DNA from 2 places in the Exiguobacterium sp. s16 genome. Region 2 is predicted to be linked to the other one. Evidence: riboswitches for the same ligand, from Rfam matches in the RefSeq annotation. Region 2 holds a riboswitch; the other holds the start of a gene.

Region 1 (5,739 bases), on a different contig from region 2:
CGACACCGTCGATGCTCGTATCACGAACCGCATACGTCACTTGACCAGACTTGACGGTACTAGCCGCCGTCTTCATGACGCTTTCGTTCGTCTCCACATCGGCTTCCGGGTTGAACGCGATCGCTGCCGCAAGTCCTTGTGGCACCGTCTTCGTCGGAATGACCGAGACGCCGCAAGGTGCGACCGATGCCGCTTGTTCGGCAGCCATGATGATGTTCGAGTTGTTCGGGAAGATGAAGACATGGTCCGCGTTGGCCGCTTCGATCGCCTTGACGATATCTTCCGTCGACGGGTTCATCGTCTGACCGCCTTCGATGACGTGAGCCGCACCGAGTGAACGGAACAAGTCGCTGACGCCTTCACCCATGGCGACCGTGACGATCGCATACGGTGCTTTCGCCTTCGGAGCCGTCGGTTGGACGCCATGTTGGTTCGCGCCGTGCTCTTCTTCTAAGATGGTCGAGTGCTGTTGACGCATATTCTCGATTTTGACAGCGACGAGTTCACCGTAACGCTGTCCTTTCGTGATGACGTCGCCTGGCGTCTCGACGTGAACGTGAACTTTAAGCAACTCTTCATCTGCGACGACGAGGAGTGAGTCCCCGAGTTCAGACAGTTCGTTGCGGAACGCGTCCTCGTTGAACGGGGCATCCTTCAACTTCGCATCTTGGAAACGAACCATGATTTCCGTGCAATAACCGAACTCGATGTCTTCGGTCGACATGAATCCTTGCGCGGCGTGGGCATGATGTTCGGCTTCGATGAGCGCATCCATGACCGGTGCATGTGGCTTCTCGAGCTCTTTTCCTTCGAGGCTCGCAAGGAACCCTTCATAAATAACGAGCAAGCCTTGGCCGCCCGAATCGACGACGCCGACTTCTTTTAAGACCGGCAATAAGTCCGGCGTCCGCTCGAGTGAAGCTTTCGCTTCCACGATCACACGTTCCATGAACTCGTTGAAGTCGCTCGTCGACTCTGAAGCACGGAGCGCTTCGTCGGCCGCTTCACGAGCAACCGTCAAAATCGTTCCTTCAACCGGTTTCATAACCGCCTTGTATGCCGTGTCGACACCACGTTTCAATGCCTCAGCGAAATCGACTGTCGACACTTCGGTCTTTCCTTCGATCGCTTTACCGAAGCCACGGAACAATTGGCTTAAAATAACACCGGAGTTCCCGCGTGCCCCCATCAAGAGACCACGTGCAAACTTCGATGAGACGTCAGCGATATTTGCCGTGTTGAGTGCGGCCACTTCCTTCGCACCCGATGTCATCGTCAAATTCATGTTCGTCCCCGTGTCGCCATCCGGCACCGGGAAGACGTTAAGCGAATCTACATAATCCGCATTCTGGCTCAAGTTGGCTGCACCGTTCGCGACCATGTTCGCGAACACCAATCCATCTAAACGTTTTAAACCCACACCAAATCCTCCTTCGTTCTCGTCAGTCATTCGTCAGACGAACGCCTTGTACGAATATGTTTACCGACGAAACGTTTAATCCTAAAGTTTCACCGAGCGTGTATTTTACACGGCTTTGCACGTTATATGCGACTTCCGACACTTTCGTCCCGTAACTCACAATGATGTGCATGTCGATATGTACGTCTTCTCCATCTTGACGTACGACCACGCCTCGGGCGTAGTTTTCACGCTTCAATAGTTCTGCAATCCCGTCTTTCAATTGAGCTTGAGACGCCATTCCCACAACGCCGAAACATTCCATCGCCGCACCGCCTGCGAGTGTTGCGACCACGTCGTTCGTGATGTCAATATTGCCATATGTTGTCTTCATTTCAATTGCCATATGGAGTAGCCTCCTTCATTCGGAATGATTCCTTCACTACATTCTACAATAAGTACCTAGTTATTAAAAGAACCTGCTCCATAAACTCGGTCAATTGTAGCCGTAACCCTCATTCATTATTAAAATCCTTTCCAGTAATGTCAAGTTTTTTTCTTGTCATCCTATGATTTTCTAGTTGCATCGTGAAAAAACCCGTGCTAATATAAACGAGTGTCTATTAGGACGAACCCACATAAAAAAGGAGGGGAAACGCATGGCACGTAAATGCTACGTAACAGGTAAATCACCTAAATCAGGTAACAACCGTTCGCACGCACTCAACAAGACAAAACGCACTTGGGGTGTAAACGTACAAAAAGTTCGTATTCTCGTTGACGGTAAACCTAAACGAGTTTGGGTTTCAGCTCGCGCTCTTAAATCAGGTCTCGTTGAACGCGTATAATTTTTATACACGAACGAAATAAATCCCAGCGGCATTCGCCGATGGGATTTTTTTGTGTTCATTTTTTGATATACAGCACGAGGACCATACCTTCGTGCACGATCAAATCCGCTGATTCGCCGGCCCACTCGTTCGAGATCGTGAGCGCCTCATGGCTGACGACATCGTGACGGTCGAGCGGATATTTGACGCCGCGGATTGACACGTTCGCCCGCTTCCACGGGATGAGCGACAAATAATGATCAGCTTGACGTGGGAGCTCGTGACGCCCAGCTCCAACAAGACGAATGGTTTGCCCGGCCGTGAACAAACGCATCTCTGGATATGCCTCGAGCAGTCCGATATTGCCGAGCGTCATGTCGAGGCGTCCACCGAGAGCGCCGTACACGAGCATCTCCGTCGCCCCGTGTCCACGGGCCGCCTCGAGCGCAATCTCGAGGTCGGTCACGTCTTTTTCAGATGGGTAACGGACGGCGTCAATCGGCACTTCGCCCGTGAAGGAATCGAAATCGCCGACGACGAGATCCGGGTTCAGCCCGTGGTTCAACAGTGTCTCGTATCCCCCGTCGACGCCGATGATGTAATCGACGTCACGCGGGAGTCCCGAGATTGGTTCCGGGCTGGCCGCCACAATCAACACCCGCATTAGCGGAGACCCCGGGTCGCGAGCGTGGCGAAACGTGGTGCCGAGACGAACAAGAGAACGAGGACGACGGCCGACACGAGGAAGGACGGCAACATATACGTCATGTTATAAGCGAACGAATAGGCGACGACCGGCCCTTCCGCGTACTCGGCGAAGAAGACGATCCCTGATAAGACGTGGGCGCCGTAGCGAAGCAAAGAACCGAGGAGCGCCCCGAGCACCAAGTAGACGACGAGCGTCTTTTTCGCCTCGTCCTTGGCGGCCCGTTTCACTTGACCAGCGAACAGTCCGGCCATCCCGACGACACCGTAAGCGAACGTGTAGTCGAGCAGGAACTGGACCGGTGTGAAGATGTAAGCCCCGAACAGCAGTTGCAGCGTTCCGACGAGCGCTCCTGTCGCCAGTCCGCCTTTTAATCCATGGCGGTACGCCATCACAAAGATCGGCAACATCGCCAGGCTGATCGATCCGCCCTGCGGCATCCGGAACGGGATGAGCAAATCAAAGATCAAGCCGAGTGCGGCGAACAATGAGATTTCAATGAGCGCCTGTAGTTTTAAACGTTGTTTCATCTTATTCCCTCCTTATTATATGAGCGAACGACAAAAAGCAGCATGACGTAAACGCCATGCTGCTATCGAGTAGCAACGTGCATTTTCGCCACATCCCTACGTCCGTGTGAACGGAACAGGTTCAAAGGGTTAGCAAATGCCTCTCAGCCACAGAATGTGACACCCCTTGCGACAATATTTGTTGTTCTATCGACGATTATACACGAGAAGCGTGACGAATGCTATCGATTGCGTCTTTATAGCTCGGCTCGTTATAGATGGCTGAACCAGCCACGAGCACATCAGCGCCAGCGTCGATGCATAATTTCGCCGTCTCTGCGTTGACACCGCCGTCAATCTCGATTTCAAAGTCGAGACGACGCGCTTGGCGCATCTCGCTCAGCGCCGAGATTTTCGGGACGACCGATTCGATGAATGCCTGGCCCCCAAAGCCAGGGTTCACCGTCATGAGGAGCACCATGTCGACGTCACCGAGCACGTGTTCAATCGATGACAGCGGCGTATGCGGATTCAAGACGACACCACACTTGGCGCCGGCCGCTTTGATTTGTTGCAACACGCGATGCAAATGATTCGTCGCTTCAACGTGAACCGTGACGATATCCGCCCCGGCCTTGATGAAATCTTCGACGAACCGTTCGGGCTGGTCGATCATCAAATGGACGTCGAGTACCATGTCCGACTTCTTCCGTAAGCTCGCTAACACCGGTAGGCCGATTGAGATGTTCGGGACGAATTGACCGTCCATGACGTCAAAATGGATGTAATCCGCTCCGGCCTCTTGGACCGCCTTCACTTCTGCCTCTAAATTGGCGAAGTCCGCCGCTAAAATCGATGGTGCAATTTTAATCATGTTAGTACCTCCGTTGTCTATCGTTTAACTCTGCCATAAACGTAACATAATTCTCATAGCGGGTGGAAGCGATTTCTCCCGCCTCGACGGCCGCTTTGACGGCACAACCTGGTTCGTTCAAATGGGCACAACCGCGGAATTTACAGTCATCATGCCGCTCGACGAACTCAGGGAAACACCAGCGCATCTCTTCGACTTCGAGTTCTTCTGGGAACTCGAGGCTCGAGAAACCAGGCGTATCGGCCACGAGCCCGTCAGCGAGCGTGATCAGCGTGACGTGACGCGTCGTGTGCTTACCGCGCCCAAGTGATTTCGAGATCTTCCCGGTTGCAAGTTCAAGCTCAGGTGCGACCGCGTTCAAGAGCGAACTCTTACCGACCCCGGTCTGTCCGGCGAACACACTCGTCTTCTCCTTAAACGACCCGCGGATTTTTTCGATCCCCGACCCGTCCTCGGTCGACGTCTCGATGACCTCATAGCCGATGGAACGATATAAAGCCGCTGCTTCGTGAATCTTCTCCCGTTCCGCCTCCGTCAACAAATCCATTTTCGTCAAAACGATAATCGGATGGACTTGCTTCGACTCGATCAAGACGAGGAAACGGTCGAGCAGATGGAACGAGAACGCCGGCTCTTTTACCGAGAATAACAAGAACGCTTGATCGATGTTGGCAATCGGCGGGCGGACGAGATGGTTCGACCGCTCGTCAACAGCCAATATATAACCGGTACCATCCCCTTGGTCTTGGATGTCGACATCGTCACCGACGACCGGCGAGATGTTCCGGTTGCGGAAATTGCCGCGGGCGCGACAACGGATCTCTTGTTTTTCTTCCGTCATGACGTCATAAAATCCGCCTTGTAATCGAATAATCGTACCTTTCATTCCATTCCCTCCTTAGAAAAAGAGGCGACGCGCACGCCACCTCTTCATTGTGAATCTTTTGCTTGTGCGTAAGTCACCGTATCCGTGCGAACGACTTCGCCGTCGACTTCAATCGTCGCGGTTCCGACTTCGTCCGGTGCGATGACGAGCGTATACGAGTAAGTCGTTGTCTCCGTTATCTTATCACGCAACACCTCGACTTCGCCACGGGCGTCGACCGTCCGAATGACGACTTCGAGTGCCTCGGCTTCTTCGCCTTCAGCGGGCGGCTCGATTTCGACGTTGACTTCCCGTTCAATCGAGACGTCCGTCGGTTCTACCCCTTGTGACACGATGACGGTCAGTTCCGTCCCCGGGTCGACTGCCGTACCGGCCGTCGGGAGTTGACGGATGATTTGATTCGCAGGAACGCTCGTTGAATACTCATCACGTTTGACGATTTTCAAGCTATTCTGTTCGGCATACGTTGTCGCTTCCTCGAACGTATAGCCCGCCAAGTTGGCGAGTTCGATTTTATTGCTGCCGGTCGAGACGA
Region 2 (5,739 bases):
CAAACGTTCCCGATGCTCACGAACATCGAACTGAGGGATTGGCTCATCACGTTCAACGCGTCGCTCGCCCCTGAGTTAAAACTTCGGACGAATGAGACGGTCGTCGACTGGTTCGAACGCATCGAGCTGACAGATATCGACGCCTCGCTCTATCATCTGATTCGCTATGGTCCCGCATCCGATCATGACATCCCGTTCGAGCAGCAACAACGATTTCACGAGGCACTCGACCGTTACTTGAAGCGGCAACCCTGAGCGAGAAAGTACCCGGGTTCTCAATGACTGGCAAACATGCTACGCTCATTGATAACAGGAAAAAAATGTAACTTTCTTAGGAGGTTTGATTGATGAAACGCCTAGGCCTACTCGGATTCAGTGTGTTTTTGCTGACCGGGTGCACCGATTCCGTTGAGCAACCCATTGTCCCGGCCGATACAAATGAACCGTCGTCCGAAGACATCACCGCTTGGACGCGAGAAGATTTTAAAGACGTCTTCGACCAATATGAAAAAGTCCCGCCGCTCTTGAAGGCACTCGAGAACGATGGACTCACCCCGTTCCGCGAGACGTTCGAGCACGTCGTCATCGCCGGCGACGGCATCCAGCATACATACGCCGATATTCATCCATTCAAACTCGATGACGGCACGTACGCCACCGTCTATGAGAGCGAGAACGGAGACATCGCCAACGGTCCCGAGTCGGTCGCGCCGCTGTTTTGGCAAGAAGCATCGTTCCTTCAATTCGTCGAAGAAATCGAGAAACGAAAATATGGGACGAGTGCCCCACCGACGGACGTCGTTTTGACCGAAGATGAATTCCAGACGCTCTATAATCGCCATGCCTACACATCCGCGCTCATCGTCGAGCTCGACGAATGGGGCGTACAACTGGCGCGCGATCCGCTCGAGAACGTCATCATCGCGGGAAACGGGGTCAAGGAAGTGAAGGCCGACTTGATCGTCTTTGAAGTCGAAGGCGGCTACGCCATCGTCTACGACCGAGACGGTGAGATCTTCAAAGGGCCGGAGTCGATTGCTCCGCTGTTTTGGAGCGAGACGGATTATGAAAACTTACTTGAGAAGTATGAATGACTTATGGGAAGCGTCGTTTCAAGTCCCGGTACTCGAGTAGCAAATCGAGCCATTGCGCCGGCTTATCGCTCGACTCAGCTACATCGTACCGGTATCTCGTCACATATACATGCCACGACAGGGCACGATAGACGCAACCGAGCTCCTCGGCGATCAATAGATGACGCCAAAGTACGTCCTTGGGTGCGACGCCGCTCCATGCTTCCAAATAAACCGTACGCATCGTTTGAATCTGTTCATACCAGGCGACCTCGTCTTCTTCCGGCAATAAGTCGTACAGCGCGTTCCAAAACACGCGCACGCTGAAAAATGGATGCGTGACGGTCGCGTCGCCCCAGTCGAGGATACACAAATCATTCGTCCGTTCCCGCCAGAAGATGTTGCCGCCGTGCAAATCACCGTGCTCGAGACTCATCGGCATCCCGGTCGCCAGCTCATCGCACATGGCGATCAATTCATCTTGAAGCGCGAGCATGGCCTCGGCTTTGTATCGCTCGAGCCCGGCGCAGAGCTCAGGTAAATACGTGCGGATTTCGTCCTTCAACTTGGCCGGTCGGCGGTCCGGGATGCCGTAAGACAAGCAGGTCTCGATCTGGTCGATCTCCTGTCGCTGCAGCTGTGCGTATTGACGCAACGCCGCTTCGTATCGACTCACGTCCGGCCGTTCACGTAGCGCCTCTCCGCCGATGCCTCGCATGAGCAACCAGTTCCGGGCTGAATCGATGGTGATGACGTCAGGCACGAAATTAGGATGCCGCTCGGCAAGAAACGCCGACAGATTGGCTTCGCCGCGGCTGATGTCGGTCACCGCTTTGGCGTAGTAACGTTCCTCATTGAGCGCGCCAACAAGCAAGTACGTCAAATCGGTATCTTTGATCACGTGCCACCTCGCATTCGGCACGTTTGCCTCAATCCATCGTTCGAACCGTTCACGAAACGATCGGTCACGCCATGGAATTGCCTGTCTCATCTTTTTCACCCTTTCTTTCATCATCTCCTAGGAGGAAACGATATGGACGTTGTATATTACTCATACCCGGTCGATGCCATCTTGTATATGTACTTAGGGGCGACGGCCGTCGTCAGTCTCATCATCGGGCTGCTCGTTTGGCGTCTGTTCAAGCGCCGAGCTGTCGGCTTTTGGACAACGCTCGTTCTCAGCTTTGTCGGGCTGTCGCTCTCGCTCGTCTGGTTTCAAAACGCGTCCGTCGCCGTGTTCATGGGGACACTCCCGTGGCTGATCAATCTCGTCTTCTCCCTTTTGTTGTATGGCCTGTTCGTCGGCATCACCTATGTCACGTTCCGACCACGAAAGCTCGACCGCGTCAAATGACGGTATACTATACTCATGTTAATAAACGACCACTAGGGGAGCCTTCGGGCTGAGACGGCATGCGCCGGACCCTTCGAACCTGATCTGGCTCATACCAGCGTAGGGAAGTGGTGTGGGATTCGTCTGTCTTTCCACGCCACTTTTCCACTTGGAGAAGTGGCGTTTTCATTTTGAAAGGAGACTATCTATGCGTATTCAACAACTCACTTGGATGGCGATGCTCATCGCCATCGCCGTCATCGGTTCCCTGTTCATCTCGATTCCGACCGGTGTCGCCCGTGCCTATCCGATTCAACATATGGTGAACGTCATCGCCGCCGTCACCGTCGGGCCGATCGGGGCCGTTCTCGTTGCGTTCGTGACCGGAATCGTCCGTGTCATGACCGGTACCGGGTCGCTCTTGGCCTTTCCCGGAGGTATGATTGGGGCGCTTTTGGCCGGGGTCTTCTATATGAAGACGAACCGCGTCGCCTTCGCCGCATTTGGTGAAGTCATCGGGACCGGCCTCATCGCTTCGCTCGTCGCCGTCCCGTACGCCAAGGTGTTGATGGGGAGCGAGTTCGGGGCGCTGTTCTTCTTCCCAGCCTTCCTTGCCTCGAGTGTGACTGGGGCCGTGCTCGGCTGGATTGTTTTGGCTCGGGTCAAGCAATTGCGACCACTCACGGCGAAGCGATAAATACTTCCCTCCCACCGATAGTAAATGGTAAAATCAGGATATCAGATATTAGGAGGTCATGTCTTGAATCGATTGACGCTATTACTGGCTGCCACCGCTTGCCTGTTCATATCCGGTCTCTTGTACACGCTTGAACGCATCGCCACGTTCACCCGCTGGAATGCTCAGATTGCGACGGGCACGTTCTCCAGCGAGCCGATGTTCGTCGATGTGCTGCTCCAAAATGTGTTCATCTCGATTTTCGGAGTGGCTGCCATCGTCCTCTTTTTCAAAGCGGGCGACGCTGTTCAAGGCTCAACGACGACGAAAACAGGGACGGCCGACTTATGACGGCTGTCCCTGTTTGACGTGATGCGATGGTTTTACAACTCTAGTGAAGAAGGAGTGTTTAGTGATGAGTAATAATCGAAATCTTTATTTTTACTTATTGTTAGCAGGAACATTATTGTTTTTATTCATCTTCATATCTGAATTCTTTTTTCACCATGGAATTATATCGAATTATTCGATTACATTACTCTTTGTTTCTTTGACCGTTATGTTGACTGTGCTACTTATTTTTTCCGTTTTGTATATCAAAAAATTTAATGACGAAAAAGGAGGACTATTATTAGGCGTATTAATATTTTCAGGAGCTATTTTCCTTCTTTTCTTACTCATCAATACGCTGGTTATGGTGTAAGTTGAACCGGATTTAGTCATCTTTCGGCAACTCCTATTGAATCTGCATCGTCATTCCCTCCTCGGTGTCCGATACGTCTCACGTGAAGAAAAGTTCCGTTCAGAACGTTGAATGGATAAACTAAAAGAAAGGAGTGACATCATGAAACAAATCCACCATCTCTGCATCCAAACGCCCGACTATGAGGCGTCCAAACGATTCTATGAGGCGCTCGGCTTCGAGCTCGTCCAAGAGTCGCCTGACTTCCACACCCGAGCGTTCAACAGCTGGCTCAAACTTGGCGATTTCTATATCGAGCTTCAAACGGCAAAAGTCGACGAGACGTTGTCGCCTTATTCGAAGCACGTGGCCGGCCCGGTCCACTTCGCGCTTTATGTCGATGACCTCGAAGCGGAAGTGAGACGGCTAGAATCACTTGGCGTGACGTTCCTACCAAAGCACGGCGGGAACATCTACTTCGTCGTTGACGGTCATTTGAGTAAATTAAAAGCCCCGGAAGGCACGATTATCGAGCTCCGGGACACGTTTGTCATCAAGTGAGGCGCTGCCTCGCTTTTTTTATTGCCAAAATCGCACACCCTCATGTTTTTCGCCGTCTTCGAACAGGTACATGACAGAGAACACACTTTGTCCGTACCGTTTGGAGGCCTTTCATGAAATATCTCGATTATTGGAGTTACTTATCGCTCTCCCTCACCAAGCTGTTCCTATTCAGTCTGTTGACGGCGAGCGCGTTCGACCTGCGCTTTTTGTTCATCAATCTAGCGACCATCTTGATGATGACGAGTTGGGCGCTACTCATAAAACAACAGACGCGCCGCTGGATTTTGTTCGCGTCGCTGTTTCTGCACAGCACGCTCCTCATCTCGGACGTCTGGTACTACCGCTATTTCGGCAACTTGCTGTCGGCCGCCCTACTGTCTGATATCGGCCAGATGGGAGACGTCGGGGGAGGCTTTCTGACACTGATTCAAGCTCCTGACTTCATCTTGTTCACAGATTTGCTCGTCTACGCGGCCATCCTCGTCTATATGAAGCGACAGCCGGTCTTGGAATCGAAATCTCTCGGTCGCCGTTTGGCAGTCACCGGTTTTCTTGTCGGCTTCATCGTCTTTACCGTCCCGACCGTTGTTCATTACGCCGAAACAGATCACCGGAAAAGCCCGATTTCAAATATGCGCGAGTATTATCAGCTCGGCTTTTGGGGCTATCACGGCCTCGATGCATTCCGCGGCATTCAGGACGCCCTTCATCTCGGTGGCGACCTGACAGAACGGGAGCGCAGCCAAATCGAAGCGTTAGCGACCGAACCAGTTGACGCCACAGCCGATACGAACGTCATCGTCGTCCAACTCGAGTCGTTCCAAGCGTCCGTAATCGGTCAGACGGTCAACGGGCAGGAACTGACGCCGAATTTGAACGCGCTTCGTGATGAGATGCTGTATTTCCCGAATTTTTATCATCAGACGCACGAGGGCCGGACGTCTGATGCGGAATTTACCGTCAACGCCTCGCTCTATCCTGTCAAATCAGGTTCGGTGTATACGCAGTATGCGACGAACACGTTTGACGCCTTGCCTGAGCAGTTGCGCCGAGCCGGCTATGATACGGCCGCGATGCATGCGTTCGACAAGGAGTTTTGGAACCGCGCCAACTTTTATGAGCAAATCGGCTACAACCATTTCTTCCATCAAGACGATTATCCGACGAAGCCTGTCATCGGGATGGCGGTCGGTGACAAGGAGTTCCTGACGACGTCAGTCGACCATTTGGACACGTTGGACGAGCCGTTTTATTCCTTCATGGTCGCGTTGACGAGCCATACGCCATATGAGATTCCGGACGAGGAGAAACGATTGGATTTGTCGGGGTACGACGACTCGCTCCTCGAGGACTATTACCACACCGTCCACTACAGCGATGCCGCCGTCGGTCTTATGGTCGAACAATTGAA

Evidence for each region. Region 2 has a riboswitch for thiamine pyrophosphate ahead of thiW (energy coupling factor transporter S component ThiW). Riboswitches for the same ligand answer to the same signal wherever they lie in the genome.
Region 1: linked by a shared signal. The riboswitch ahead of thiT (energy-coupled thiamine transporter ThiT) and the one ahead of thiW (energy coupling factor transporter S component ThiW) in region 2 are both predicted to bind thiamine pyrophosphate.

Annotation. Positions count from the first base shown of each region.
Region 1 covers NZ_JACSLM010000001.1:440,738-446,476, reverse strand. The annotation lists gene KNP86_RS02310 (DAK2 domain-containing protein) at 1-1,420, opposite strand, end outside; gene KNP86_RS02305 (Asp23/Gls24 family envelope stress response protein) at 1,443-1,805, opposite strand; gene rpmB (50S ribosomal protein L28) at 2,059-2,247, shown strand; gene KNP86_RS02295 (thiamine diphosphokinase) at 2,306-2,893, opposite strand; gene thiT (energy-coupled thiamine transporter ThiT) at 2,893-3,465, opposite strand; TPP riboswitch at 3,542-3,642, opposite strand; gene rpe (ribulose-phosphate 3-epimerase) at 3,662-4,318, opposite strand; gene rsgA (ribosome small subunit-dependent GTPase A) at 4,320-5,204, opposite strand; gene pknB (Stk1 family PASTA domain-containing Ser/Thr kinase) at 5,249-5,739, opposite strand, start outside.
Region 2 covers NZ_JACSLM010000003.1:20,507-26,245, reverse strand. The annotation lists gene KNP86_RS07035 (hypothetical protein) at 1-255, shown strand, start outside; gene KNP86_RS07030 (hypothetical protein) at 348-1,094, shown strand; gene KNP86_RS07025 (aminoglycoside phosphotransferase family protein) at 1,096-2,064, opposite strand; gene KNP86_RS07020 (hypothetical protein) at 2,107-2,427, shown strand; TPP riboswitch at 2,452-2,550, shown strand; gene thiW (energy coupling factor transporter S component ThiW) at 2,615-3,103, shown strand; gene KNP86_RS07010 (hypothetical protein) at 3,167-3,433, shown strand; gene KNP86_RS07005 (VOC family protein) at 3,927-4,325, shown strand; gene KNP86_RS07000 (LTA synthase family protein) at 4,439-5,739, shown strand, end outside.